2 regions of the Pseudomonas sp. HY13-MNA-CIBAN-0226 genome follow, and region 1 is predicted to be linked to the other one. Evidence: predicted binding sites of a transcription regulator. Region 1 holds the regulator's gene; the other holds the start of a gene.

Region 1 (15,161 bases):
CGGGTGGTGCACTTGGTCGTCGCCTGCTGCTCAAGGTCGAGAACGTCATGCATGCCGGCGACGCCCTGCCCCGGGTCCAGCGTGGCACCCTGCTCAAGGACGCGCTGATGGAAATGACTCGCAAGGGCCTGGGCATGACCGCGATACTGGAGGCCGACGGCAAACTCGCCGGGATCTTCACCGACGGTGACTTGCGCCGCACCCTGGACCGCGCCATCGACATTCATCACGCCACCATCGACCAGGTCATGACCCTTCACGGCAAGACCGCGCGGGCTGAGATGCTCGCCGCCGAAGCCTTGAAGATCATGGAAGACAACCGAATTAACGCTCTCGTAGTGGTGGACGATGAGGATCGCCCGATCGGCGCCTTCAACCTCTCCGACCTGCTGCGCGCAGGAGTCATGTAATGAGCAACGATCTGCTGCAACGTGGCAAGAATATCAAGCTGGCAATCTTTGATGTCGACGGAGTGCTCACTGATGGGCGCCTGTACTTTCTCGAAGACGGCAGTGAATTCAAGACTTTTAACACCCTCGACGGCCAAGGCATCAAGATGTTGATGGCAGCCGGCGTTCAGACCGCTATCATCAGCGGTCGCAAGACCCCGGTGGTTGAGCGTCGGGCGAAAAACCTCGGCATTCCCCATCTGTACCAGGGGCGCGAAGACAAACTGGTGGTGCTGGACGAACTTCTTGGCGAACTAGGCCTAAGCTATGAGCAAGTCGCCTACCTCGGCGACGACTTGCCTGACCTGCCGGTGATACGCCGCGTTGGCCTGGGCATGGCGGTGGCCAATGCGGCCAGCTTCGTGCGTGAACATGCCGACGGCATCACCCAGGCCCGCGGAGGCGAAGGTGCTGCCCGCGAGTTCTGCGAATTGATCCTGCGCGCCCAGGGCCGCCTCGATGCGGCAAACGCCGCGTACCTGTGAGCCAACTATGCTGAGCAAAAAGTTTCGCAACATACTGCTGTTCGGTTGCATCGCCGCGATTTTTGCTGCGGTCGGCTACTGGAACATCAGCCCTGAACGCTTTCTCGACAAGCCGACCGTGGCCGTCGATGAGACGGCGATCGACTATTACGCCCTGAACGCCCACAGCGTGCAGTTCCTGCCCGATGGCAAGCTGCAGTACGAGATGACGTCGGACAAGGTCGAACACCTTAAAGCCACTGAAGTGACGCTGCTGACCAACCCGGACCTGAACATGTTCCGCGGCACCGAGTTTCCCTGGCATGTACAGAGCGAACGCGGTGAAGTGAATCCGGATGGTACGGAAGTGGAACTGATCGACTCGGTGCGTATCACACGTTTCGACGAGAAAAACCGCAAGACGCTGATTACCACCACCCGTATGACCGTGTTCCCGAAGCAGCAATATGCGCAGACGGAGCAACCCGTTAGAATCGACGGCGCCGGTGGCGTGTCGACTGGCACGGGAATGAAAGCGTATTTGAAAGAAAGCAGGATACACCTGCTATCGAACGTAAGAGGACAGTATGAGGCTCGTTAAAACCCTCCCTATTTTGCTCAGCCTGGGCGCAGCACTGGGAAGCGTGAGCGCCTGGGCTCTGCCGAACGATCAAGAGCAGCCTATCCGCATTCAGGCCGACGACGCCCAACTGGACGACAAGAACGGCATCGCCACCTACAAAGGCGACGTCATCATCACCCAGGGCTCCATGAAGGTGACCGGTAACACCGTGACCATCACTCGCACCCCGGCAGGCGACATCGACGTGGTGACTTCCGTGGGCAACCTGGCTTACTTCGAGCAATTGCAGACCCAGGGCGACGCCAAGCCTGTCCAGGGCTATGGCGTCACGATCCAGTATCACGCCTCGCAGAACCGCGTCGTGCTGATCGATCGAGCCAAGGTCATCGACAAGGACAACAACGTCACCCAGGGCGAGAAAATCGTCTACGACACCGTGAAGAAGCTGGCAAGCGCCGGTCGCGCCACGGGCAACAAGGTGACCGAGTCGCGCCCGCGAATCGACATGGTTATCCAGCCTAAAAAGAAAACCGACGAGCAGAAGGCCCAGTAATGGCAACTCTGAAAGCTCAGCATCTGGCCAAGAGTTACAAGAGCCGCCAGGTCGTGCGTGACGTCAGCCTGTCCATCGACAGCGGTCAGATCGTCGGGCTTCTTGGCCCCAACGGCGCCGGCAAGACCACTTGCTTCTACATGATCGTCGGCCTGGTGCAGGCTGATCAGGGCCGCGTGCTGATCGACGACCTGGATGTCAGTCACCAGCCCATGCACGGCCGCGCCAAGGCAGGTATTGGCTATCTTCCGCAAGAAGCGTCGATCTTCCGCAAACTGTCGGTGGCCGATAACATCATGGCCATCCTCGAGACCCGCAAGGAACTCGACAAGGCCGGGCGCCGCAAGGAGCTGGAGAGCCTGCTGCAGGAATTCCACATCAGCCACATCCGCGACAACCTCGGCATGAGCCTGTCGGGCGGCGAGCGACGCCGTGTGGAAATTGCCCGGGCGCTGGCCACCAACCCGAAGTTCATCCTCCTCGATGAACCTTTCGCCGGCGTGGACCCGATCTCGGTTGGCGATATCAAGCAGATTATCCATCACCTGAAGGCCAAGGGCATTGGTGTACTCATCACCGACCACAACGTCCGCGAAACCCTGGATATCTGCGAAACAGCCTACATCGTCAACGATGGCCAGCTGATTGCCGAGGGCGACTCCGCGACCATCCTGGCCAACGACCTGGTCAAGGAAGTGTATCTGGGCCATGAGTTCCGCCTGTAAGCGCTGAGGTGCCTGCCCAGTCGCGCGAGCGCTGAGGTGCCTGCCCAGTCGCGCGAGCGCTTGTCACTTTGAAAAATCAATACTTTTTTATTGTTACAGCGCTCTAGGCAAACACTGCAAAATCGGGCATATAATTTGCTTACGTTTGGCGCTTCGGCGCCCTGTAGTGGATGGCGCATGCGCGCCGGCGAATAAGGTTTAAGCCCCTGCCATGAAACCATCGCTAGTCTTGAGAATGGGCCAGCAGCTGACGATGACACCTCAGCTGCAACAGGCCATCCGCCTGCTCCAATTGTCGACCCTGGACCTGCAGCAGGAAATCCAGGAGGCGCTGGAGTCCAACCCGATGCTCGAACGCCAGGAAGACGGCGACGACTTCGACAACGCCGATCCCTTGGCCGACAAAGCCGAGCAGCAGCCCAACGCCGATGTTTCGGAGCCCTCCTATCAGGAGACCGCGCCAACGGTCGACAACCTTGAGGAAGGCGACTGGAACGAGCGCATTCCCAACGAGCTGCCGGTCGATACTGCATGGGAAGACGTCTACCAGACCAGCGCCAGCAGCCTGCCCAGCAACGATGATGACGAGTGGGACTTCACCACCCGCACGTCGGCCGGTGAAAGCCTGCAAAGCCACCTGCTGTGGCAGCTCAACCTCGCCCCGATGTCCGACACTGACCGCCTGATCGCCGTCACCCTGATCGACTGCATCAACAATCAGGGCTACCTGGACGAAACCCTCGAGGAAATTCTCGAAGCCTTCGACCCGGAACTGGACATCGAGCTGGACGAAATCGAAGCCGTCCTGCACCGCATCCAGCAATTCGAACCGGCCGGTATCGCTGCCCGAAACCTCGGCGAATGCCTGTTGCTGCAATTGCGCCAGTTGCCCGCCAAGACCCTCTGGCTCGCAGAAGCCAAGCGCCTGGTCACGGACTACATCGACCTGCTGGGCAGCCGCGACTACAGCCAGCTGATGCGCCGCATGAAGCTCAAGGAAGATGAACTGCGCCAGGTGATCGAACTGGTGCAGAGCCTCAACCCGCGACCCGGCTCGCAGATCGAGTCCAGCGAGGCCGAATACGTGGTCCCGGACGTGATCGTGCGCAAGGACAACGAGCGCTGGCTGGTGGAACTCAACCAGGAGTCGGTGCCCAAATTGCGGGTCAACGCCCAGTACGCCGGGTTTGTGCGTCGCGCTGACACCAGCGCGGACAACACCTTCATGCGCAATCAGTTGCAGGAAGCCCGCTGGTTCATCAAGAGCCTGCAGAGCCGCAACGAAACCCTGATGAAAGTTGCCACCCAGATCGTCGAGCATCAACGGGGTTTTCTGGAGTACGGCGACGAAGCCATGAAGCCGCTGGTACTGCATGACATCGCCGAAGCCGTCGGCATGCACGAATCGACGATTTCCCGGGTGACCACGCAAAAATTCATGCATACCCCACGGGGTATTTATGAACTGAAATACTTTTTCTCAAGTCACGTCAGCACCTCGGAAGGCGGTGAATGCTCGTCCACGGCGATCCGCGCGATCATCAAAAAACTGGTTGCAGCGGAAAATCAGAAAAAGCCGTTGAGTGACAGCAAGATCGCTGGTTTACTGGAGGCACAAGGCATTCAGGTGGCTCGCCGCACCGTCGCCAAGTACCGCGAATCCCTTGGGATCGCGCCTTCGAGCGAACGCAAGCGGTTGATGTAAAGCCACGCCACAGCGTTCCAGTGGTAGACCATCGGGTCTACCGCTTTATGCACTGGCAACGAAGGAGAAGCTGTATGCAAGTCAACATCAGTGGACACCAACTGGAAGTGACCGAACCCCTGCGCACCTACATCGGCGAAAAACTCGCCCGATTGGAAAGGCATTTCGACAAGATAACCAACGTGCAAGTCACGATGACCGTCGAGAAGCTGCTGCAGAAAATCGAAGCCACGCTGCATATCCCCGGCGGAGAAGTGGTCGCCAATGCCGAGCATACGGACATGTATGCCGCCATCGACCTGCTGACCGACAAGCTGGATCGCCAACTCAAAAAGCATAAGGAAAAGACCCAGAGCCTCCTCCAGGGCGCAACCGGTCGTTAACACTCCCAACTCATGATCCGACTTGAAAGCATCCTGACCCCCGGCCGTTCCCTCGTGAACGTGCCGGGCGGCAGTAAAAAGAAAGCCCTCGAACAAATTGCCAACCTAATCCATCGCGAAGTGCCGGATATGGAGATGCAAGATGTCTTTGAGGCCCTGATCGCCCGTGAAAAACTCGGCTCGACCGGTTTTGGCAACGGCATCGCCATCCCCCACTGTCGCCTCAAGGGCTGTACCTCGCCGGTCAGCGCCCTGATGCACCTCGACGCCCCTATTGATTTCGACGCCATCGACGGTGCTCCGGTTGACCTGCTGTTCGTGTTGCTGGTCCCGGAAGCCGCCACCGATGCGCACCTGGAGCTTTTGCGCCAGATTGCCAGCATGCTTGATCGCAAGGAAGTGCGCGAAAAATTGCGCAGCGCCCCGAGCAATGAAGCCTTGTACCAGGTTGTCCTGGACGAGCAGAACGGTCATTAATCATGCGCTTGATCATTGTCAGCGGCCGCTCCGGCTCAGGTAAAAGTACCGCGCTCGATGTCCTTGAAGACAGCGGGTACTACTGCATCGACAACTTGCCCGCCGGGCTTTTGCCCGAGCTGGCCGAACGAGCACTGATCCACACCGAGCTCGCGCAACCGCTGGTGGCCGTGTCGATTGACGCGCGCAACCTGCCAAGCCACCTGTCCCGTTTTCCGGAATTGCTGGAGGAAGTGCGCAGCCGTCACATCAAGTGTGACGTGCTGTACCTGGACGCCGACGAAGAAACCCTGCTCAAGCGGTTTTCCGAAACCCGTCGCCGCCATCCGCTGAGCAATGCCAATCGCTCGCTCGCCGAGGCAATTCAGGACGAGTCCAATCTGCTGGGTCCGATTGCCGACCTGGCTGACCTCAAGGTCAACACCACCAACCTGAACCTGTACCAGTTGCGCGATACCATCAAGCTGCGGCTGTTGAACCAGCCTGAGCCTGGCACCGCGTTCCTGGTGGAGTCTTTCGGCTTCAAGCGGGGCATGCCTGTGGATGCCGACCTGGTGTTCGACGTGCGCTGCCTGCCCAACCCTTATTGGAAACCAGAGTTGCGCGAGCAATCCGGGCTCGATCAACCGGTAGCCGACTACCTGGCCGCGCAACCGGACGTCGAGGAAATGTTCCAGGACATCTCCACCTACCTGCTCAAATGGCTTCCACGCTTTGCTGCCAGCAACCGCGCGTATGTCACCATAGCCATTGGCTGCACCGGCGGGCATCACCGCTCCGTCTACCTGACCGAACGTCTGGGCCAGGTTCTGCAACAATCCCTGAAGAACGTCCAGGTCCGCCACCGCGACCTCAGCTAAAGGATTCACATCGCGATGCCTGCTCTGGAAATTGAAATCATCAACAAGCTGGGCCTGCATGCCCGCGCGTCGGCGAAATTTGTCGGGGTCGCAGGAAAGTTCAAGGATTGCACCATCAGGGTAGGACGAACGCCGGAAACCACGGTGGACGGCAAGAGCATCATGGCAATGATGATGCTGGCGGCTGGCAAGGGCACCAAGATCCATTTGAGTACCGAAGGCGAAGAGGCGGACGAAGCGCTGGATGCGCTGGTAGCGTTGATCAACAACTACTTCGACGAAGGCGAGTAAAGAACAAGGTCAAGATCAAAAGATCGCAGCCTGCGGCAGCGCCTGCAGGGGTACACGAACCCTGTGCGATCTTTTGATTTTCAAGCCAGCGCCGTATCCATCACCATCATCAAGCAAAACCCAATCAGCAACCCCAGGCTCGCCAGCTTGTCGTGACCGTGACGTCGCGACTCGGGGATCACTTCGTGCGTAACCACCAGCAACATGGCCCCGGCCGCCAGTGCCAGCCCAAGCGGCAATAGCAGTTCGGCCAAGCTCACCAGCCACGCACACAGCAGCGCAAAAACCGGCTCGACCAACCCTGAAGCGGCACCGATCAGGAATGCCCTGACCCTCGACATCCCCGCCCCCGCCAACACCAGCGCAATCACCAGCCCTTCCGGCACATCCTGCAGCGCAATACCCATCGCCAGGCTATCGGCATCAGGCATGCCGCCCCCGGCTGACACGCCGACCGCCATGCCTTCGGGAATGTTGTGGGCAATGATGGCAAACACGAACAGCCAGATCCTCGGCGCAATCGCCGGCCCTTCCTGCGCGCCTGCCAGCATTTCCGGGCAGGCCCCGGAGACCTTGCGGTCCACCAGATACAAACCCAAAGCGCCAAGCATGATACCAAGGCTGATCAGGCCACTGGCGACCCAAGGCTTAAGCCCGAGGCTCTGCGCGGCGGAGATCCCAGGCACGATCAGCGAAAACGCCGTCGCCGCCAACATGACCCCCGCGCCGAAACCTAACAGCGTATCGCTGACGGCTTGCGGCATGCGGCGAATCACCAGCACCGGCACCGCGCCCAGCGCCGTACCCAGTGCGCAGATCGCCCCACCCTGCAATGCACGCAGCAGTTTCGGTTCAAGATCCAGCCACGCCAGCCCTTGGGCGACCAGCAAGGACATACCCGCCAGCAATAACAGCGATCCGAATGCGTAACGAAACATCCGCCCACTTCCGATCGCCAGCGTTTCAGTGCCCATAATCAGCCTTGGTGGTTTTTCATTGGAGATTCAACCCTGGGCCGCCTTGTAGCGCGCCGCCACTTCAAGCCAATTGATTACGTTGTAGAACGCGTTGACGTATTCCGGGCGACGGTTCTGGTACTGCAGGTAGTAGGCGTGCTCCCACACGTCCAGGCCAAGGATGGGCGTGTTGCCATTCATGAGCGGACTGTCCTGATTGCCGCTGCTTTCCACCACCAGTTTTTTCTGCGGGGTCACACTCAGCCATGCCCAGCCACTGCCAAAACGGGTCAGCGCAGCCTTGGTGAACGCCTCCTTGAAACTGTCGAGCCCGCCCAGTTGCTCGTCGATTGCCTGGGCCAACGCGCCGTCAGGGGCGCCGCCACCGTGCGGGGCCATGACTTCCCAAAACAGCGAATGGTTGGCATGACCACCGCCCTGGTTGATAACGGCGGCACGCAGTTTTTCCGGCAGCTGCTGGACGGCCGCCACCAGCTCTTCCACGGTCCATTCGGCGAATTCGGTGCCTTCGACGGCCGCGTTCAGATTATTGATATAGGTCTGGTGGTGCTTGGTGTAGTGGATCTCCATGGTCTTGGCATCAATGTGCGGTTCCAGGGCATCGTAGGCGTAGGGCAAGTCAGGCAGGGTAAAGGCCATGTTCAGTGAACTCCATGATGAAGAGGCGCAGGACGGTAGGCAGTTGGAACGTCGATGTGCAGCAGGCGGTGGGTCCGTGGGTATTCACCGTGTTCGCTGATGAAATTCAGCAGCTCGACATAGGTCTTGCTGCTCTGGCGCAGCGCAGCTTCGCGCAACGCTGGCGCCAGTCGCGTGTCCTGCATGGCCTGCAGCAACCGCTGGTGGATGGCACACAGGTATTCGGCGCTCTCCTCCGGCTGATTGAGCCGCAGGTGCAGGTCTGCCAGGTTGTGATGGGAGATGACGCAGGCTGCCACCGCTTGGTCAGCATCCGCCCAGCGCTCGAACAACACCTGGGCCAGCGCCAATGCCTGCAAGTAAGCCTCGCGCGCATCGACCAGTTCGCCCTGCATGAAACAGCGATTTGCTCTTTCGATCGTGCGTTTCCAGTGCTCCATGGTGAGCCTCCAAAACGGTAGCGGTGGTTACACGCCGCCTGCAGTGAGCTTTACCGGGTCAAGCAAAAGCTCGAGCTGGCTGCGCGTCAGGTCAGTGTGTTCAAGGGCGACATCAATCACCGGGCGGCCTTGCTGATAGGCCTTCTTGGCAATTTCAGCGGCTTTCTGGTAGCCAATGATCGGGTTCAGGGCCGTGACCAGGATCGGGTTGCGCGACAGCGCTTCCTTGAGCCTGGCTTCGTTGACCTTGAAGCTGGCAATGGCTTTTTCACCCAGCAGATGGCTGGAATTGGCCAGCAATTCGATGCTGCTCAGCAGGTTCTGGGCGATGATCGGCAACATCACGTTGAGCTCGAAATTGCCCGACTGACCGGCGATGGTGATGACCGTGTCGTTGCCGATCACTTGGGCGGCAACCATGGCGGTGGCTTCCGGTATGACCGGATTGACCTTGCCAGGCATGATCGAGGAGCCCGGCTGCAGCGCCTCGAGTTCGATTTCACCGAGACCGGCCAAAGGGCCGGAGTTCATCCAGCGCAGGTCGTTGGCGATCTTCATCAAGGTCACGGCGGTGGCTTTCAACTGGCCGGAAACACTGACGGCCGTATCTTGCGAGCCAATAAGCGCAAACAGATCCTGGCCCGGGGTGAACTCCACCAGGGTCAACTTGCTCAACTGTTCGCTGAAACGTACCGCGAATTCGGGATGGGCGTTGACCCCGGTGCCCACCGCCGTGCCGCCTTGAGCCACGGATTGCAGGCTCGGCAGCAAATCCTGCAGGTGCCCGACGTTGGCCTTGAGTTGCTGGGCCCAACCGTTGAGCACCTGGCTCATGCGCACCGGCATGGCATCCATGAGGTGCGTGCGACCGGTCTTGACGTGGTGGTGAACCTCTTCGGCCTTGCGCTCGATCACCTGCACCAGGCGGGTCAATGCCGGCAACAGTTGCTCATGCAGCGCCAGGGCAGCGCTGACATGGATCGTGGTCGGGATGATGTCATTGCTGCTCTGGCCGCAGTTGACATGGTCGTTGGGATTGACCGGCTCACCGAGCAGACGGCTGGCCAGGGTGGCGAGCACTTCATTGGCGTTCATGTTGGAACTGGTGCCCGAGCCGGTCTGGAAGATATCCACCGGGAAGTGCTGCATGAAGTCGCCCTCAAGCAAGCCTTGCGCCGCATCGACAATGGCTTTGCCCTGGGACTCGCTGATCTGCTTGAGCTCGACGTTGGCGCGGGCCGCTGCAGCTTTGGCGAGGATCAATGCACGGATGAACTGCACCGGCATCGGCTTGCCGCTGATGGGGAAGTTGTCCACTGCGCGCTGGGTTTGCGCGCCGTACAGGGCGTCTACCGGGACGTTCAATTCGCCCATGCTGTCGCGCTCAATACGTGTCTTGTTCATCAGAAAATCCTTGCACCAGTTCGTCTAGAGGAATGGAGGGCTGCAACTCGCAGGTGGCCAGTTGCCAGGTGTAGCGTTGCCAGCGCTTGAGGCGGCATTTACACAAGGAGAGGCGTTCCAGGTCGCGCAGAGGACGCCAGGCCTGGTCAAGGCACAAGCTGCGCCAGTGCCAGGGCAGTGCGACGTCGGCGGCGGTATCAAGCAGCAAACGGAAAGAGGTTTCGGCTATGGTCCAGGGAGAAGTGGCCGTGCAACACGCCAGGTACCGGCCTTCGGCCAGGTAGTGCTCAATCAGGCGCGGCTCGTCAGGGTCCATTGCGCAACGGATCTGGCGACTCATCCAGCGCCAGCTTTCTTGATAGGGCTGCTCGTGCAAGGCAGAACTCATGATCCGGGCTCATTCGGTAATGAGATTTATTATTATATGATAATGATAACCAACACAACCCCGAGATCCCGGATATCCCTCTGGGGAGCAAAGCTTGCTCCAACAGGCGTGCTTTACCTGCCGTGATATGCAGGCGAAAAAAAAGCACGCCATCCGGTTGGGTGGCGTGCCTTTAGTGTTGCAGCAAAAATATCAGCTGCCTGCGACGGTCATCCGCTCGATCAGCACCGACCCCGTGCGAATATTGCTGCGCAGTTCCAGGTCATTGCCCACGGCAACGATCTGCTTGAACATGTCGCGCATGTTGCCGGCGATGGTCACTTCCTGGACCGCAAACTGGATTTCGCCGTTTTCAACCCAGTAGCCGGCAGCACCGCGGGAATAGTCGCCAGTGACCATGTTCAGGCCCTGCCCCATCAACTCGGTTACCAGCAGGCCGCGGCCCATGCGGCGCAACAAGGCTGCCTGGTCTTCGTCGCCATGGGTGACGAACAGGTTGTGCACGCCGCCGGCGTTGGCGGTGCTCGGCATCCCCAGCTTGCGACCGGAATAGGTGCCAAGGATGTACGACACCAGCTCGCCCTTCTCGACGAACGGCTTGGCATAGGTCGCGAGGCCATCGCCGTCGAACGCCGAACTGCCCATGGCGCGCATCAGGTGTGGACGCTCGTCGATGGTCAGCCATTGCGGGAACAGTTGCTGCCCCAAGGTGCCTTCCAAAAATGAAGATTTGCGATACAGGCTGCCGCCGGAGATCGCCGAAAGGAAACTGCCGAACAAGCCACCGGCAAGTTCGGCGGAGAACAGTACCGGCACTTCACAGGTTGGCACCGGGCGCGCGCCCAACCGGCTGGCAGCCCGCTGCGCGGCACGCTGGCCAATGCTCACCGGATCGGCCAGCAAATTGCCCTGGCGGCTGACGTCATACCAGTAATCGCGCTGCATCTGGCCATCGGCCTCGGCGATCATCACGCAGCTCAGGCTGTGGCGGGTCGATGCATAACCGCCAATGAACCCGTGGCTGTTGCCATAGACTCGGCAGCCCTGATGCGTGCTGACGGTGGTACCGTCGGCGTTCTTGATCCGGCTGTCGGTTGCAAACGCCGCCGCTTCACAGCTAAGGGCCATCTCGATGGCCTGCTCCGGGGTAATGTCCCACTGGTGGAACAGGTCGAAATCCTTCAGGTCCTTGGCCATCAGCGCAGCATCTGCCAGGCCCGAGGCTTCGTCTTCGGAGGTGTGCTTGGCAATTGCCAGTGCGGCGGCCACGGTTTCCCGGATCGCCTCTGGCCCACTGGCCGATGTGCTGGCCGAGCCTTTGCGCTGACCGACGTACAAAGTGATGCCAAAGCCCTGGTCGCGGTTGAACTCAACAGTCTCGACCTCACGCTGGCGCACCGAAGTCGACAGGCCCTGCTCCAGGGATACTGCTACTTCACAGGCACTGGCGCCCTGGCGCTTGGCTTCAGCAATGATCTGCTCGACTTGTTCCTGCAGTGCCGGCAACGCTTGCGGGCCGACGCTTTCAACTGCACTCATGCTGTTCTCCACTCAAATTCTGCTTTCGGCGAGGGTCATCGAGCGACCGGGCCGGACAAGCGGCCCCCGACTGGTTATCATGGCGGCGTTTCTTTGCGGACGGCCACCATGGTTGATTCTTACGACGACTCCCTCGATACGGGAGAAAAAAGCAAATCCCAGGTTAAACGCGAGCTGCATGCTCTGGTTGACCTTGGCGAGCGCCTTACAACACTCAAGCCTGACTTGCTGGCAAAACTGCCGTTGACCGACGCCATGCGCCGGGCACTGGCCGATGCGCCCAAGCACACCGCGAATATCGCGCGTAAACGGCACCTGATGTTCATCGGCAAACTGATGCGCGACCAGGACACTGACGCCATTCTTGTTCTGCTCGATCAACTCGATGCCTCCACCCGGCAGTACAACGAACGTTTCCATGGCCTGGAACGCTGGCGCGATCGCTTGATCGCGGGCGACGATGCGGTCCTGGAGAAGTTCGTGCTCGACTACCCGGAGGCTGATCGCCAGCAGTTGCGCTCCCTGATCCGTCAGGCCCAGCACGAACTGGCGACCAACAAGCCGCCGGCATCGAGCCGTAAAATCTTCAAGTACATCCGTGAGCTGGACGAGACTCAACGCGGTTTGCGTTAAGTAGCGCACAACCCATCCGAGGTAGGAGCTGCCAAAGGCGGCGATCTTTTGATCTTGTAAAAGCAAAAGATCGCAGCCTGCGGCAGCTCCTGCACGGAACACGTGTTCCTTACGATCCTGTGCCACCCACAGTGATTGCATCAATCTTCAGCGTTGGCTGGCCGACACCGACCGGCACCGACTGCCCATCCTTGCCACAGGTTCCGACGCCGCTGTCCAGCGACAGGTCGTTGCCGACCATCGACACCTTGCTCATCGCCTCCGGCCCGTTACCGATCAGGGTTGCGCCTTTGACCGGCGCGGTAATCTTGCCGTCCTCGATCAGGTACGCCTCGCTGGTGGAGAACACAAACTTGCCACTGGTGATGTCGACCTGGCCACCGCCGAGGTTGGCGCAGTAGATGCCGCGTTTCACCGAGGCAATGATCTCCTGCGGATCACTCTCGCCTGCCAGCATGTAGGTATTGGTCATGCGCGGCATCGGCAGGTGCGCGTAGGATTCACGTCGACCGTTGCCAGTGCGGGCCACGCCCATCAGGCGCGCGTTGAACTTGTCCTGCATGTAGCCCTTGAGCACGCCGTTTTCAATCAACGTGGTGCACTCGGTCGGAGTGCCTTCATCGTCGACGCTCAGCGAGCCGCGACGACCGGCCAGCGTGCCGTCATCGACGATGGTGCACAGCTTGGAGGCAACCATCTCGCCCATACGTCCGCTGTAGGCGGAGCTGCCCTTGCGATTGAAGTCGCCTTCCAGGCCGTGACCAACCGCCTCGTGCAGCAACACACCGGACCAGCCCGAGCCCAGTACGACCGGCAAGGTGCCGGCCGGTGCCGGAATGGCTTCCAGGTTCACCAGCGCCTGACGCAGCGCTTCGCGGGCGTAGCCCATGGCGCGGTCATCACTGAGGAAATAACGGTAGTCGGTACGACCGCCGCCGCCATGGCCACCGCGCTCGCGGCGACCGTTCTGTTCGACGATCACGCTGACGTTGAAGCGCACCAGTGGACGCACATCCGCTGCCAGGCTGCCGTCGGTGGAAGCCACCAGAATGCGCTCCCACACACCGGCCATGCTCACGGTGACTTGCTGGATGCGCGGATCGAGAGCACGGGTTGCGACGTCGATGCGCTTGAGCAACTCGACTTTCTCGGCACGGCTCATCACTTCCAGCGGGTTATCCGGCCCGTACAACTGGGCGACGTCCTGGGTAGTAAAAGCCTGCACGCTGCCATTCTGGCCGGCACGGGAGATCGAACGCGCGGCACGGGCCGCTGCGCCCAAGGCTTCGAGGGTGATGGCGTTGCTGTAGGCAAAGCCGGTTTTTTCACCGGACTGCGCGCGCACGCCGACGCCCTGGTCGAGGTTGAAGCTGCCTTCCTTGACGATGCCGTCTTCCAGTGCCCAGGACTCGGAGATCTGTCCCTGGAAGTACAGGTCGGCGGCATCGATGCCCGGGCCGGCGAGATCGCCGAGCACACCTTGCAGGCTCTCGATGGTTACGCCGCCAGGTGCCAGGAGGTGTTCACTGACTGAGGACAACAACTCGCTCATATGCTTTGCGCCTTAAATTCGTTCATTGCGAGGCAGGTCGCTGTGCGCCCTGCGAGAAAAAGCGCCGGTGACTGGACACCGGCATCCGCGCCCTGATGGACGCCTGTTCGCTACTATCGCGCTCGGCCAGCAGCACGGCCTCGCCTTGATCCTGCTGGGCCAGCACACGCCCCCAAGGATCGATGATGGCGGCGTGCCCCCAGGTTTCGCGCGGTCCCGGATGAGTTCCACCCTGGGCTGCCGCGAGCACGTAACACTGTGTCTCGATGGCCCGTGCGCGAATCAGCACCTCCCAGTGCGCCGCGCCCGTCACCGCAGTGAAGGCTGAAGGTGCGGTAATCAACTCCGCGCCGGCAGCCCGCAATTCGCTGTACAGCTCTGGAAAACGCAGGTCATAACACACCGTCAGGCCGACCCGGCCGACTGGCGTATCCGCTACCACGACACCACTGCCATAAGCATAGTCATCGGATTCGCGATAACGCCCGCGGTTGTCTGCCACATCCACATCGAACAGGTGCAGCTTGTCGTAGCGCGCCACCGTCTCGCCCTGTTCATTGACCAGCAACGAGCAGGCGTGCACCTTGGCCGTCGGCTGATCCACCGGCGGCAGCGGCAACGTGCCGGCCACTATCCATAACTTGAGGTCGAGGGCGGTCTGTTTCAACCATGGCAGGATCGGACCTTCGCCCAACGCCTCGGCGCGCCCGATGTCAGCGATATCACGGCGGCCCATGGCGGCGAAGTTTTCTGGCAGCACGGCGAGGCGCGCGCCAGCTGCGGCGGCCTCTTCGAGCAAGCGGCGGGCCTGGGCCAGATTGGCCAGCACATCGCTTTGGCTGACCATTTGAATCACCGCAAATGACATGACGTATTCCTATCGTGAAATCGAAACATACCCCGTAGGAGCTGCCGCAGGCTGCGATCTTTTGATGTTGATTTTAAAATCGCCAAGATCAAAAGATCGCTGCCTGCGGCAGCTCCTACAGGGGCCATGCTACTCCATCGAGCCTGGCTGATGATTTCAAAAAGGCTTGTCGAAAGTGATTTTCGGTTCTTTCCACGGCCCCTTGACGGTGTACTTGACGCTGGCGAAACG
Region 2 (15,161 bases), on a different contig from region 1:
TGCGGCGTTACCAGAGAACATTATTTAACGTCTGTGCACGATATCTTGGGAACGATCGCGACGCAGACGATGTCTGTCAGGAAGTGATGCTGAAGGTGTTGTATGGCCTGAAGAACTTCGAGGGGAAATCGAAGTTCAAGACCTGGCTCTACAGCATCACGTACAACGAATGCATCACACAGTATCGTAAGGAACGGCGTAAGCGTCGCTTGATGGACGCTTTGAGTCTGGACCCCCTCGAGGAAGCATCTGAAGAAAAGATGCCCAAAGCCGAGGAAAAGGGTGGACTTGATCGCTGGCTGGTGTATGTGAACCCGATTGACCGCGAAATTCTGGTGCTACGATTTGTCGCAGAGCTGGAATTTCAGGAGATCGCAGACATCATGCATATGGGTTTGAGTGCAACAAAAATGCGTTACAAACGTGCTCTAGATAAATTGCGTGAGAAATTTGCAGGCGTAGCTGAAACTTAGTTCGACGCAAATATCTCTTACGTGTAGGCAAGTTCTGATAGACTTGCCGCCGAGTTGTCCCCCGGTTTGCGGGACTGCTTCACAATCACCAGATGGGGATTTAACGGATGAAACTGAAAAACACCTTGGGCTTGGCCATTGGCTCTCTTATTGCCGCCACTTCGTTCGGCGCTCTGGCACAAGGCCAAGGCGCAGTTGAAATCGAAGGCTTCGCTAAGAAAGAACAATTCGACAGCGCTCGTAACTTCAAGAATGACGGCAACCTGTTCGGCGGTTCCGTAGGTTACTTCCTGACTGACGACGTTGAACTGCGTCTGGCCTACGACGAAGTGCACAATGTCCGTTCCGACAGCGGCCAGAACATCAAGGGCGCTAACACCGCTCTGGACGCTCTGTACCACTTCAACAACCCAGGCGACATGGTTCGTCCATACGTTTCGGCCGGTTTCTCCGATCAGAGCATCGATCAGAACGGCTCGAACGGTCGTAACCGTTCCACCTTCGCCAACGTTGGCGGCGGTGCCAAGCTGTACTTCACCGAGAACTTCTACGCCCGTGCTGGCGTTGAAGCTCAATACAACATCGACCAGGGCGACACCGAGTGGGCTCCTAGCGTCGGTATCGGTGTGAACTTCGGTGGCGGCTCCAAGCCTGCTGCTGCTCCAGTTCCAGCACCAGCTGAAGTCTGCTCCGACAGCGACAACGACGGCGTTTGCGACAACGTTGACAAGTGCCCGGACACCCCAGCCAACGTAACTGTTGACGCTGACGGCTGCCCAGCAGTTGCTGAAGTTGTTCGTGTAGAGCTGGACGTTAAGTTCGATTTCGACAAATCTGTTGTTAAAACCAACAGCTACGGCGACATCAAGAACCTGGCTGACTTCATGAAGCAGTACCCATCGACCAGCACCACTGTTGAAGGTCACACTGACTCCGTCGGTCCTGACGCTTACAACCAGAAGCTGTCTGAGCGTCGTGCAAACGCCGTTAAGCAAGTTCTGACCAACCAGTACGGTGTTGAATCGTCCCGCGTTCAGTCTGTTGGCTACGGCGAATCCCGCCCAGTTGCTGACAACGCGACTGAAGCTGGCCGCGCTGTAAACCGTCGCGTAGAAGCGCAGGTTGAAGCTCAAGCTAAGTAATTAGCTCGCAGCTCTGAGGAAAGCCCGGCTTAGGCCGGGCTTTTCTTTGCCTGCGATTTGGGTTTTATCCGGATTTTGCGGTGGCCCCAAAGATCGTCCGCCCGCGGCCCCAATCACCAGAATCGCCGGGCTTTTCAGTTCAAACGCACTCGCATCCTGTTCCATGGCGCTCAGGTCGCTGCGGCATTCGCGCCGATGCGCCAGGGAGGCGTTCTCGATCATGGCCACCGGCGTATCCAGGACCTGCACCCACCAGCCAGACTTTTGCGCTCATCGTATTTTCCTCATCAGATAACGGCGACTGGCTGAGCCGTGGCGGCCAGCAGTCGCTTGATTTCCGGGACGCATGAACCGCACTGCGTGCCGCAACCCAATTGCTGTTTAAGACCCTGCAAGTCCAGGCCTCGACTGATTCCCGCGCAAACCGCGCTGTGGCTGACATTGCGGCAGTTGCACAGGGTTTTGTTGCCGGTGCCAATGGCGGCGCCGTCGCCGGGTGGTGCACTCAAGGGGGCCAGCATCCAGCGCCGCAGTGGTTCATCGGCGCGCCCTTCGAGCCACAGGTTTTGCAGCCAGTGCTGGGCCAGGGTTTCCCCGGCCAGGCGGATGGCGGTGATCCTGCCGTGTTCGATGCGTACGCGTTTGCCGATCGAGCGGCGCACGTCCTCGTAGGCCAGCACCGGGCCTTCATCCACGCCCAGGCACTGGTCGATGTCGCGCAATAACTGGGCGTCGGGCGCCGAGGCGCTGGCAGCCCGTATAAGCAGCGCCGGGCGCTCACGGCCAGCCAGGCTCAGGCTGGCGTAGGAAAATTCCTCACAGAGGGGTCGCAGGCGCTCCAGTTGCTGTTGAACGTTACCTTCGACCAGGGCAAACAGCCGCCACGGCAGGTTTATCGGCTCCAGTCGCACGCCGCTGTGCTTCAGTTCCGGCTGCTTCGACAGGGGATCAAAGGCCGGTTGGGTCAGCGAATTGACCCCGCCTTTGAGAAACCGGTCGCCCCAGTGCATGGGCAAAAACGCCTGGCCTGGCCGAACGTTCTCGTCACGGGTCACCGGCAGCACCACCGCGCCACGGCGACTGTTCAGGCTGACCAGGTCGCCGGACTGCAAGCGATGGCGGCGTAGCTCATCCGGGTGCAGGCTCAACACCGCTTCACTGACGTGACCGAACAGCTGCGCAGCGGTGCCGGTGCGGCTCATGCCGTGCCATTGATCGCGCAGGCGCCCGGTGATCAGGGTCAGGGGAAACCGCGCATCCCGTTGTTCCTTGGCCGCTTGATACGGGTCGGCAATGAAGTGCGCGCGGCCGTTGGCGGTGGGGAATATTCCGTCACCGTACAGGCGCGCGGTACCTTGGCTGGCGCCGGGCGGGAAGGGCCATTGCTGCGGGCCGATCTGGTCGATCAAGGCATGGCTGAGCCCGGAAAAGTCCAGGTCGCGGCCTTGGGTCAGTTGCTTGTACTCGTCAAAGATCTGCGCCGGCGTGTCGAGGACAAACAGGCTGGCGTGCTCTGGACGCAGATGTCTTTCCAGGCGCTGTGCGAAATCCACCGTGATGGCCCAGTCCGGCCGTGCCTCGCCAGGGGCGATGACAGCCTGGCGCACGTGGGAAATGCGCCGCTCGGAGTTGGTCACAGTGCCCTCTTTTTCACCCCAGCTCGCGGCGGGTAGCAGCAGGTCGGCAAAGGCTGCGGTTTCAGTGGTGCGAAAGGCTTCCTGCAACACCACGAACGGGCATGCCTGCAGGGCCTCACGCACGGCACTCTGGTCGGGCATCGATTGCGCGGGGTTGGTGCAGGCGATCCACAAGGCCTTGATACGGCCGCTGCGCACCTGTTCGAACAACTCGATGGCGCTCAGCCCGGTGGTGTGCGGCAGTTGCTCAACGCCCCAGTAGGCCGCCACTTCCGCACGATGCTCGGCATTGGCGGCGTCGCGATGGCCTGGCAGCAGGTTCGACAGGCTGCCGGTTTCGCGTCCGCCCATGGCATTGGGCTGACCGGTCAGCGAGAAAGGTCCTGCGCCTGGGCGGCCAATTTGCCCGGTGGCCAGGTGCAGATTGATCAGCGCGCTGTTCTTGGCGCTGCCCGCCGTGGACTGGTTGAGCCCCATGCACCACAACGACAGGAAAGTCGGCGAAGTGCCGATCCACTGCGCGCACTGCTGCAGCTGTTCGACACTGATCCCGCACAGTTGCGAGACCCTCTGCGGGCTGTAGTCGCGCACCAGGCTTTTCAGCTCTGGCAGCCCCTGGGTGTGCGCGTCGATAAAGTCATGATCAACCTGGTCCTCCACCAGCAACAGGTGCAGGATCCCGTGGAACAGGGCGACATCGGTGCCCGGCAGTATCGCCAGGTGCAAGTCGGCGAGGTCACAGGTGTCGGTGCGGCGCGGGTCGATAACGATAACTTTCATCTGCGGTCGGCGGGATCTGGCCTCTTCCAGCCGCCGGAAAAGTACCGGGTGGGCGTAGGCCATGTTGCTGCCGACGATCATCACGCAATCGCTCGACTCCAGGTCTTCGTAGCTGCACGGTGGGGCATCCGCCCCGAGGCTGCGCTTGTAGCCGACCACCGCCGAAGACATGCACAGGCGTGAGTTGCTGTCGATGTTGTTGGTGCCCACCAGCGCCCGCGCCAGTTTGTTGAAACTGTAGTAATCCTCGGTCAGCAATTGGCCGGAGATGTAGAACGCCACACTGTCCGGGCCGTGTTCGGCGATGGTGCGGGCGAATACGCTGGCGGCGTGATCCAGGGCGGTGTCCCAGTCCGTGCGGCCGCGGGCCAGGGTTTTGCCCAGGCGCAGTTCCGGATAGAGCGCCCTTGCCGCAAGGTCGCCCGTCAGGTGCAGGGTCGAACCCTTGCTGCACAACTTGCCGAAGTTGGCGGGGTGGGCCGGATCGCCGCTGACGCCGAGAATGCGCTCGCCGTCATGTTCGATCAGCACGCCGCAGCCGACCCCGCAGTAACAGCAGGTTGAAGCGGTGATCTGCCGGTCCATCAACTTGCTTCCCGCAGGGCCGGCAAGCAGGCGTCGCCGAACATCAGGTGGTCACGGATTGGCTCAATGTCGTGGTTCTCCCGGATCTGGCGGAAATACCAGCCGCCGTCTGCGGTATCGCCGTACAGGCAGGCGCCTACGAGGACGTCGTCCTTGATCACCAGTTTTTTGTAGATCCCGCTAATCGGGTCCGAGAGGGTGATGGTCTCGGTACCTTCACCGCCCATGAAGTCGCCAGCGGAGAACAGGTCGATGCCGGTGACCTTCAATTTGGTCGAGGTCACCGAGCCCTTATAGGTGGCGAAACCCAGCTGGGCCAGGTGGTTGGCGCAGACCTTGGCCTGTTCGAACAGGGGCGCGACCAGGCCGTAGGCGATGCCGCGGTGGCTGGCACATTCGCCAATCGCGTAGATGCGCGGGTCGTAGGTTTGCAGCGTGTCGTTGACCAGGATCCCGCGCTTGCAGGGTAGGCCGGATTTTTCCGCCAGTTCGGTGCGGGGCCGAATACCGGCCGCCATCACCACCAGGTCGGCCGGGATCACGTCGCCATTGCTGAATTGCACCGAGCCGACCCGGCCATTGCCGGCATCGTGCAGCGCCTGGGTCTGTTCGCGCAGGCGAAAGTGCAGGCCGCGACCTTCCAGGGCGGTCTGCAGCAGCTGGCCGCTGGTCTTGTCCAGCTGTCGATCCAGCAGCCATTCGCCTATGTGCACCACGGTGACGTGCATGCCGCGCAGCATCAGGCCGTTGGCCGCTTCAAGGCCGAGCAGGCCGCCGCCGATGATCACGGCATGGGTGTGGGTCCTGGCGGTGTTGATCATCGCCTGGGTGTCGGCGATGTCGCGGTAGCCGATCACGCCCTGCAGCGTGTTGCCCGCAATGGGCAGGATGAACGGCGTCGAGCCGGTGGCAATCAGCAGGCGGTCGTACTCGGCTTCGGTGCCGTCATCGGCAATCACCCGGCGCCTGATCCGGTCGATCTGCACCACTTTGCGGTTAAGCAGCAGCTTGATGTTGTTGTCGAGGTACCAGTCCAGGTCGTTGAGCACGATCTCTTCGAACGTCTGCTCGCCCGCCAGTACCGGCGACAGCAGGATGCGATTGTAGTTGGTATGGGGTTCGGCGCCGAAGACGGTGATGTCGTACAGGTCGTTGCTCAGCTTGAGCAATTCCTCCAGGGTGCGGACCCCGGCCATGCCGTTGCCGATCATCACCAGTTTCAATTTGTTCATCAGGTTCTCCGGGGAGCTGGGACCCGCCGCATCTGGGCGTTTCAGGTCGTACTTGAACATTTCGCGCAAACAAAAAAAGGCGTCCCGCCAGTTGCCTGGCGGGGACGCCTTTGTCCTTGTCCCGTTCTATCGGGAAGCGCAGCCCTCTTCGTTGAGGGTGAGCTTTATGTCTGTTGGGAGCGTTAATGCAGTGGTTGTGCCAAGTCTGGAAGCCGGCACAATTGATGTTTCACAGGTGGTTTTTGAAGGTTGGCAGTGCCGTTCCTGCACCGAATCGAAGCGTGACGCACTCCGTTGGAGCCTGTTCCTCATAGACCAGTGGAGATGCCCTGTGGGAGCGAGCCTGCTCGCGATGGGCGCTCCCCGGTACTAACCACGAAAAACCAAAATCAACAGCACCATATTCACCACCAGCGACACCAGCGCCATGGTCCGCCACACCTTCAGCGGTTCGCGTTCCAGCAAAGGTCGTGGCCGCACGCTCAGGCTGTGCCGCTCGCCCTGTTCCAGGAGCAGCAACCATTCTTCCGCCGTTTCAAATCGATTCGCCGGATCAGCCGCAACGGCCCGCGCCAGGCTCTGCGCGATCCACTCCGGCAGGTCCGGGCGGTAGCGACTGGCACTCACCGGCACACCAAAGCGCGGGCGCTGGAAGGCTTCGATTTCGCCGTGGGGGTAGTGCCCGGTCAACAGGAAGTACAGGGTCACGCCGACCGCGTAAAGGTCCTGTTGCGGGGTGGGTGCCGCGCCGCCAAAGGCTTCCGGCGCGATGTAGCTCGGGGTGCCGGGCAGGGCGCACGGCTGGTCTTCGGACAGACCCGGGCAATAGGCCAGGCCAAAATCCAGCAGGCGCAACTCGCCGTCGTCACCCAGCAGCAGGTTCTCCGGCTTGATGTCGCGATGCAGAATCTGTCGGCGATGCAGCATGCCGACTGCGCGCAACAGGCGTTCGGCCAGGTCCAGCCATTGAGCCAGCGGCAACGGTCCGACGTCGGCATGCAGTGCCGCCAGGGTTGAACCGGAGTATTCACGCATTACGTAGTACAAGTGCTGACGCTGACTGGCGGGATGGACTTCAGGAAAGTGCCGTCCGGCAACGCGCTTGAGAAACCATTCCTCTGCCAGCAATGCCTGCCCGGCCTGGTGATCGTCGTGCAGGCGCCCGGGCAGGGTTTTCAGCAACCAGGGTTGCTGCTGCCCGTCATGCACCCGGTACAGCAGCGACTGCTGGCTTTGTCCTAGTATCGTGTCGACTTGCCAGCCCTCGAACATCTGCCCCGGCTTCAGCGCTGGCGGCAGCGGCCATTGCTGCAAGTGCACCAGGGCATCGCCGATGCTCGACTCTCCCAGGGCATCCACCCGCACCAGTAGTGCGCTGGCATTGTCCTGGCTGCCCGCCAGGTGCGCGGCACTGACCAGGGTTTGCGCGGCACTGTGCAGATCCGGTTGATCGCGCAGGATTGCCGCGATGGCCGTGTCGCCCAATACCGCCCAGACGCCGTCGCTGAGCAGCACAAAGCTCTCGTCCAGGCGTAACTCGCCATCGAGGAAATCCAGCACCAGATGTTGATCCAGGCCCATCGCACGCTTGAGCACGTGCTGCATGCCGGGCTGATCCCAGACGTGGTCCTCGCTGATACGCTGCAAGTGGCCGGCATGCCAGCGATACACCCGGCAATCACCAACGTGCGCCAGGGTGAAGCGCCGGCCGCGCACGACCAGGGCGCTGACAGTGGTCAGCAGCGGCTGCCCGCCGCCATTGGCCTGCAGCCAGCGGTTCTGCGCCAGCAGCAGGCGATCGAGGGCCTGGGCGACCGCCCAGGTTTCCGGCGTCGCGTAGTAATCCTGTGCCAGCGCCTGCAAGGTCGAGCGGGCTGCGAGCCCGCCGTCCGCGCATTGGCTGACCCCATCGGCAATCGCGAACAGATAGCCTTTGCTCGCGGCCAGCGCCGGAGCGGGCGTGACCAGGCGCAGGGCGTCCTGGTTTTCCTCGCGCGGGCCGATGGCGCTGGCTTCAGCGAAACTCAGCTGCAGGCTCATTGCCGGTTCAGACCCGTGCAGCGGTGACGGCAGCAGAGCCCCAGGTGGTTCTCCAGCGACGTTTCACGCCATGCAGGCCGAACCAGGCGAGCACGCCCAGGCTGGCGAACAACCACAACGCCAGCTGGTAGCTGCCGGTGCTTTGCTTGATGGCGCCCATGCCGGCTGCCAGGGCAAAGCCGCCAATGCCGCCCGCCATGCCGATCAACCCGGTCATCACGCCGATTTCCCGGCGAAAACGCTGTGGGACCAGTTGGAACACCGCGCCATTACCTGCCCCTAAACCGAGCATGGTGCACACGAAAAGCGCCAGGGCGGCGTAGGAACTTGGCAGGTTGAAACCGACTGCTGCGATACACACAGCCGCCACGGTATACATCCCCAGCAGCGTGCGGATCCCGCCGAAACGGTCGGCCAGCGCACCACCCAAAGGCCGCATCAGGCTGCCGCCAAACACGCAGGCGGCGGTGTAGTAACCGGCGGTGACCGGGCTCAGTCCGTATTGGTCGTTGAAGTAGCCGGGCAGAGCGCTCGCCAGGCCGATGAAGCCGCCGAACGTTACGCTGTAGAAGAACATGAACCACCAGCTGTCGCGATCGCCCAGGGCCTTGAAGTAGTCGGTGACCGATTTGGCTCTTGGCCGCTCCGGGGCATTTTTGGCCAGCCAGGTGAACACAATGAGCGTCAGGATCAACGGGATCAGGGCGAAGCCGAATACGTTGCTCCAGCCGAATGCCGCCGCCAGGACCGGGGCGATCAATGCGGCCAGCACCGTGCCGGAATTACCTGCCCCCGCAATGCCCATTGCCTTGCCTTGATGTTGCGGCGGATACCACTGCGATGCCAGCGGCAAAGCCACGGCGAACGACGCGCCGGCCATGCCGAGGAACAGCCCCAGCAGCAATGCTTGTTCGTAGCTGTGGATGCCGTGCTTCCAGGCCACGAACAGGGCGCAGATGACAATCACCTGGCCAATGATCCCGGCGGTTTTCGGCGATAGGCGATCGGCCAGCATGCCCATGATGAAGCGCAGTATTGCCCCGGCCAGAATCGGCGTGGCAACCACCAGGCCGCGCTGCTGGGTGGTCAGCTGCAGGTCCGTGGCTATTTGTACGGCCAGTGGGCCGAGCAGGTACCAGACCATGAAGCTCAGGTCGAAATAGAGGAACGCCGCGAACAGAGTCGGGGTATGACCGGATTTCCAGAAGCTTGAATTCATCGCGCACCTCAGCTGTGAAGAGTCTCGAGTGGGAACCGTGAGCTAGCAGATGGGGCGCCTTGACGGCCGCACCACCGACCCCGTGCCATGGGGCCAAAACGAAAAAACGCCGCTACCGGATTTGCCAGGGCAAATGGGGTGAGCGACGTCTTTGTCGTAGGTGGGGCAACCGCCGTTGGTTACCTGTGGTGAATTACATAGCCAGATCTGTGCCAACCACTGAAATCGAGGTGCTCCCATCGCGGGCAAGCCCGCTCCCACAGGGTGTTGGTGGTGGACGCAGTATTTGTGTACGGCAGAGATCTCTGTGGGAGCCGGGCTTGCCCGCGATGACGTCCGCGGGGCCAGCACAACACCTCAGCCCAGCAACTCACTCATCGCAATAATCTGCTCCGCCACCTGAATCAGCTTCTGCTGCCGGCTCATCGCCTGGCGGCGCATCAGGGTGTAGGCCTCTTCCTCGTTGCAGTCTTTCATCTTCATCAACAACCCCTTGGCCAGCTCGATGCGCTTGCGTTCCGCCAGTTGTTGGTCGCGGGCATGCAATTGAGCGCGCAGTGCCTGGTCGCTCTCGAAACGCGCCATGGCCACGTCGAGAATCGGTTGCAGGCGCTGTGCGTGAATGCCTTCGACAATGTAGGCACTCACCCCGGACTTGATCGCCTGGCGCATCACGCCCGGGTCATGCTCGTCGGTGAACATCACAATCGGCCTGGGTTGATCACGGCTCACCAGCACCACTTGCTCCATGACATCGCGGCTGGGTGACTCGGTATCGATCAGGATCACGTCCGGGCGCACCGTTTCGACGCGTGCGGGCAGGTCGATGGTCAGGCCGGACTCGTCGATCACCTCGAAGCCGGCTTCGGTCAAGGCGGCCTTGAGGCGTCCGACTTTCTTCGCCGTGTCGTTGATCAGCAGGATACGCAACATGTTCGCAGTCTCCTGTCAGCGGCTGGCGAGTAGGGCAGAGGAGTCGTGCAGGGCATGCAGCTTGAAACTGCGTGCATACCCGGCCGGGTCCGAGCCGTCCCAGATCTTGCCGTCGATCAACTGGCTGCGGCGCATGTCCCCGGGCTGGCTGGCAACTCCCACGGCGCTGGCGGCTTCGCGGTACAGGTCCAGTTGCTGAACCTGTCGGGCGACCGCCAGATAATCCGGATCGTCGCGCAGCAACCCCCAGCGACGAAATTGGGTCATGAACCACAGGCCATCGGACAGATAAGGCAAATTGACCTCGCCATCCCCGTGGAAGCGCAGGGCATGCGGGTCCTGCCAGCGATTGCCCAGCCCGTCGGCGTAGTCGCCCAGCAGCCGCGGTTCGATGCAATCGAGCGGCGCATCGAGATATTGCGCAGCACTGAGCAGCTGCGCGGTGCTGCGACGGTTCTCGCTACTGGCTTCAATAAAACGACTGGCCTCGAGAATCGCCATGACCAGGGCGCGGGCGGTATTGGGATACTGCTCGACGAAGGCGCGGGTGCAGCCCAGGACTTTTTCCGGGTGATCGGGCCAGATTGCCTGGGTGGTCGCCAGGGTGAATCCCAGATTCTGTTTCACTGCACTGGCGGACCACGGCTCGCCCACGCAGAAACCGTCGATGCGCCCCGCCTGCAGATGCGCGACCATCTGCGGCGGCGGCACCACCACGCTGTCGACATCCTGCAGCGGATGGATACCCTGACTCGCCAGCCAGTAGTACAACCACATGGCGTGGGTGCCGGTGGGGAATGTCTGGGCAAACGTCAGCCGTGGGCGACTTTGGTGCACGTGGCGATCCAGTGCCTCGGGACTGGTCACGCCAAGTGCCTGCAAGCCCGGGGAGAGGTTGATGCTCTGGCCATTCTGGTTCAGGCCCATCAGCACCGCCATGTCGGTGGCGGCGACGCCGCCTATGCCGAGGTGCACCGCATACACCAGGCCATACAGGCTGTGGGCGGCGTCCAGTTCGCCGCTGACCAGTTTGTCCCGCAGGCTGGCCCAGGACGACTGGCGCTTGAGGTTCAGGGTCAGGCCGTAAGGCTGGGCAAAGCCCTGGGTGGCGGCGACGACTACGGAGGCGCAGTCGCTCAGGGCCATGAAGCCGAGATTGATTTCGGTTTTTTCCGGGGCATCGCTGCCATTGACCCAGGCCAATGGGCCGGCGGAGGGTTCGTTCATCGACTGTGCACCTTAAAAAAAAGACGTCGCCACCGGTCCATGCGCGAGCAGAGCCGGGTGGCGACGCCATTGTCCTTGCGCTCATGTCCGACGTTGGTCCGAGCACTGATGTGAGTAGGGCTGCAAGGCATATGCCAGCGGCCATCAGCTTTTCATCAGGATTCAACGCGCCACCTCATCCATCCTCCCGCGATCATCCAATCCACCCTTCGGCCGTGAGGGTTATCGGCGGTTAAAAATCCTACAAGCTGGATCGACATTTCCCCAGGTTGGTAAGCCTGGAGTCCTACGAAAGGCGCCTGCCCGATTCTCTATTGTCGCGCCATTCATCGTTGAGCCTGGCAGCGCACAGGCATAGGGAGTTGTGAACATGAACAGCGCCATTGATCATTCCCCGTCCGAGTCATTCATGTTTGACCGGTGGCGGCTGCAGAGTGACGGCACCCTGATGCACGCGGGCAGGGTCGTACACGTTCCGCCAAAAGAATTATGCGTGCTTCGCCTGTTGCTCGGCTCGGCCGGTCTGGTGGTCAGCAAGGATCAACTGCTGGGCGCGGTCTGGCCCGGGACCGATGCAGCCGAGGAGTCCTTGACACGCTGCATCTACGTGTTGCGCAAGCTGTTGAAGGAGGACCGTGACTTCATCACCACCGTTTATGGCCAGGGGTATCGATTCGACTGCGCCGTGGTCGGGCCTGCTGTGCGAACCGAGCTGTCGAACTCGATTTAACCGGTCTCTCGCACGCCAGCCTCCACCCCGGCTATAATCGGCGCCACTTTTCGCCGCCCAGAGTCAAAGCCGCCCATGTACACCCTGGCCCGTCAGCTGTTGTTCAAACTTTCCCCGGAAACCTCCCACGATCTGTCCCTGGACCTGATCGGCGCGGGCGGACGCCTGGGGCTCAACGGCATGTTGTGCAAGGCGCCGGCGAAAAAGCCGGTGACCGTCATGGGCCTGGATTTTCCCAATCCCGTAGGCCTGGCAGCGGGCCTGGACAAGAATGGCGCGGCCATCGACGGTTTTGCCCAACTGGGTTTCGGTTTCGTCGAAATCGGCACCGTGACCCCGCGTCCGCAACCGGGCAATCCGAAACCACGGATTTTCCGTCTGCCGGAAGCCGAGGCCATCATCAATCGCATGGGCTTCAACAACCTTGGCGTCGATCACCTGCTGGCCCGGGTGGCTGCGGCGAAGTACAAGGGCGTGCTGGGCATCAATATCGGCAAGAACTTCGATACGCCCGTCGAGCGCGCCGTGGACGATTACCTGATCTGCCTGGACAAGGTGTATGCCCACGCCAGCTATGTCACGGTTAACGTCAGTTCGCCGAACACACCAGGGCTGCGCAGCCTGCAATTTGGTGATTCGCTCAAGCAATTGCTCGCCGACCTGGCCACCCGCCGTGCGGAACTGGCCTTGCGTCACGGCAGACATGTGCCACTGGCGATCAAGATTGCCCCGGACATGACCGACGAAGAAACCGCCCAGGTCGCCCAGGCCCTGGTTGAGACCGGCATGGACGCCGTCATCGCCACCAACACCACCCTGAGTCGCGTTGGCGTCGAAGGCATGGAGCATGGGGACGAGGCAGGCGGCTTGTCGGGTGCCCCGGTGCGGGAGAAGAGCACCCATACGGTCAAGGTGCTGGCAGCAGAGCTGGCAGGGCGTCTGCCGATCATCGCCGCGGGCGGGATCACCGAAGGCAAGCACGCCGCCGAGAAAATCACTGCAGGGGCGAGCCTGGTGCAGATCTACTCCGGTTTCATCTACAAGGGCCCGGCGTTGATTCGCGAGTGCGTGGACGCCATCGCCGCCCTGAGATAACCCCCATGGCCCGGTGATTCCAGCCAATGCCGGCTGCGCTTTGGCGGGAAAGCAGCCATAAAAAAGGGCTCCTCGAAGGAGCCCCTGGGCCGAAGCCCGCCGCCCGGATGGGGCGTGCGTGGTTAATTGATGCAGTGTTCAGATTGTCGTGTCGGAGTGTTTAGCCCTGTAAAATTAGCCGACGGCGTGAAGTTCGTTGAGTCTGTGGATTCCCGCAGTGCCGGTCATACCGTCCCAGTTGTCGCCGCGTCCTTCTCGCCAGCCGTTAATCCAGGCTTGACGTACCGACGGTAGAGTAAATGGGCAAAGCTCACGGGATTTGCCACCAACGCCATATTGATATCCGCGCAAAAATGCTCTTTCCAACGGATCACGCTTAAGTCTTCTCATAGGGTGTTGCCCTCACTTGTTGACTGTATTTATCGCGTTGACCTCAATTGAGGTCTGGCAGAAATAACCTGCCGTTGGCGGCTCGCTGCCGGCGTCGCGAGCCAAGTTGTTGACGTCGTTGCGGCGCCAACCTGTGTTGAGTTCTAACCAATGCGTCACATCGAGGGAATGATCGTTTTGTCATAAGGACGTAACCGTTAAGGTGGTATGGCCATAAGTAACACGATATTTGCCAGCGTTTGTTGGTCAAACCCCGGTATGATCGGCACCCCGCAGGATGATGACGTTAATCCCTTGCTGAGAATGCCTCGCGTTGAGTGAGCGCATTATTCGACGAAGGGTCGAGTTATGACATTTTGTTGCACCAACTTTTTTACCTGTCTTTGCATCTAAGCTCCTTTACACCGAGCAGCAAGGGTGGGTCGGCACACCTTCGTGCCACGCGGGCGTTCTTTTAGAAAAGCGCCTGATTGAAAACCGGACCGGCAATGCGTTGCCCGTTCACTCAGCTAAAGGTTCTGGAATTCCCATGTCCGATCGTTTCGAACTCTTCCTCACTTGCCCAAAAGGCCTTGAAGGCCTGCTCATCGAGGAAGCCGTCGGGCTTGGCCTTGAGGAAGCGCGTGAGCACACCTCTGCCGTGCGCGGCATGGCAACCATGGAAACCGCCTACCGCCTGTGCCTGTGGTCGCGCCTCGCGAACCGGGTGCTGCTGGTGCTCAAGCGTTTCCCGATGAAGGACGCCGAAGATCTCTACCACGGTGTGCTCGACATCGAATGGCAGGACCACATGCTCAGCGACGGCACCCTGGCCGTCGAGTTCAGTGGCCATGGCTCGGGCATCGATAACACCCATTTCGGCGCGTTGAAGGTCAAGGACGCCATCGTCGACAAATTGCGCACCCCGCAAGGCGACCGTCCGTCGATTGATAAACTCAACCCCGACCTGCGTATTCACCTGCGCCTGGACCGCGGCGAAGCGATTCTGTCGCTCGACCTGTCCGGCCACAGCCTGCACCAGCGCGGTTACCGCCTGCAGCAGGGTGCGGCACCGCTGAAGGAAAACCTCGCGGCGGCGATCCTGATCCGTTCCGGCTGGCCACGTATTGCTGCCGACGGCGGCGCCCTGGCTGACCCGATGTGTGGCGTGGGCACCTTCCTGGTCGAAGCGGCGATGATCGCCGCCGACATGGCCCCCAACCTGCGTCGCGAGCAGTGGGGCTTCACCGCCTGGCTCGGCCACGTTCCGGCGCTGTGGAAAAAGCTTCATGAAGAAGCCACCGAGCGTTGCGCCGCCGGCCTGGCCAAGCCGCCGCTGTGGATTCGCGGTTACGAAGCGGACCCGCGCCTTATTCAGCCTGGTCGCAATAACGTTGAACGGGCTGGCCTGAGCGAGTGGATCAAGATCTACCAGGGCGAAGTCGGCACCTTTGAACCGCGTCCGGACCAGAACCAGAAAGGTCTGGTCATCTGCAACCCGCCGTACGGCGAGCGTCTGGGCGATGAGGCGAGCCTGCTCTATCTCTACCAGAACCTTGGCGAGCGCCTGCGTCAGGCCTGCCTGAACTGGGAAGCGGCCGTGTTCACCGGCGCGCCGGACCTGGGCAAGCGCATGGGTATCCGCAGCCACAAGCAGTATTCGTTCTGGAACGGCGCCTTGCCGTGCAAGCTGCTGCTG

The links. Region 1 encodes sigma-54, which starts transcription at its own class of promoters, with help from an activator protein. Its sites were predicted from a motif close to ANTGGCATNNANNTTGCTNT; they were not measured.
Region 2: a site for sigma-54 is predicted at 11,388-11,407, ahead of AAEZ05_RS26230 (CmpA/NrtA family ABC transporter substrate-binding protein). Genes of this name have one in related genera too.

The regions. Positions count from the first base shown of each region.
Region 1 covers NZ_JBEOPS010000006.1:93,598-108,758, forward strand. The annotation lists gene AAEZ05_RS08425 (KpsF/GutQ family sugar-phosphate isomerase) at 1-410, shown strand, start outside; gene AAEZ05_RS08430 (KdsC family phosphatase) at 410-934, shown strand; gene lptC (LPS export ABC transporter periplasmic protein LptC) at 942-1,514, shown strand; gene lptA (lipopolysaccharide transport periplasmic protein LptA) at 1,501-2,049, shown strand; gene lptB (LPS export ABC transporter ATP-binding protein) at 2,049-2,774, shown strand; gene AAEZ05_RS08450 (RNA polymerase factor sigma-54) at 2,986-4,479, shown strand; gene hpf (ribosome hibernation-promoting factor, HPF/YfiA family) at 4,554-4,862, shown strand; gene ptsN (PTS IIA-like nitrogen regulatory protein PtsN) at 4,875-5,339, shown strand; gene rapZ (RNase adapter RapZ) at 5,342-6,199, shown strand; gene AAEZ05_RS08470 (HPr family phosphocarrier protein) at 6,215-6,490, shown strand; gene AAEZ05_RS08475 (ZIP family metal transporter) at 6,571-7,464, opposite strand; gene AAEZ05_RS08480 (superoxide dismutase) at 7,495-8,106, opposite strand; gene AAEZ05_RS08485 (DUF2753 family protein) at 8,109-8,546, opposite strand; gene AAEZ05_RS08490 (class II fumarate hydratase) at 8,574-9,950, opposite strand; gene AAEZ05_RS08495 (hypothetical protein) at 9,931-10,338, opposite strand; gene pmbA (metalloprotease PmbA) at 10,531-11,877, opposite strand; gene yjgA (ribosome biogenesis factor YjgA) at 11,986-12,510, shown strand; gene tldD (metalloprotease TldD) at 12,620-14,062, opposite strand; gene AAEZ05_RS08515 (carbon-nitrogen hydrolase family protein) at 14,085-14,930, opposite strand; gene AAEZ05_RS08520 (YhdP family protein) at 15,087-15,161, opposite strand, start outside.
Region 2 covers NZ_JBEOPS010000030.1:41,104-56,264, reverse strand. The annotation lists gene sigX (RNA polymerase sigma factor SigX) at 1-473, shown strand, start outside; gene AAEZ05_RS26265 (OmpA family protein) at 581-1,615, shown strand; partial or broken gene AAEZ05_RS26260 (hypothetical protein) at 1,616-1,852, opposite strand; gene AAEZ05_RS26255 (nitrate reductase) at 1,903-4,617, opposite strand; partial or broken gene AAEZ05_RS26250 (NAD(P)/FAD-dependent oxidoreductase) at 4,641-5,849, opposite strand; gene AAEZ05_RS26245 (bifunctional protein-serine/threonine kinase/phosphatase) at 6,219-7,889, opposite strand; gene AAEZ05_RS26240 (nitrate/nitrite transporter) at 7,897-9,108, opposite strand; gene AAEZ05_RS26235 (ANTAR domain-containing response regulator) at 9,466-10,041, opposite strand; gene AAEZ05_RS26230 (CmpA/NrtA family ABC transporter substrate-binding protein) at 10,057-11,268, opposite strand; gene AAEZ05_RS26225 (winged helix-turn-helix domain-containing protein) at 11,639-11,998, shown strand; gene AAEZ05_RS26220 (quinone-dependent dihydroorotate dehydrogenase) at 12,074-13,093, shown strand; gene rmf (ribosome modulation factor) at 13,268-13,483, opposite strand; gene rlmKL (bifunctional 23S rRNA (guanine(2069)-N(7))-methyltransferase RlmK/23S rRNA (guanine(2445)-N(2))-methyltransferase RlmL) at 14,013-15,161, shown strand, end outside.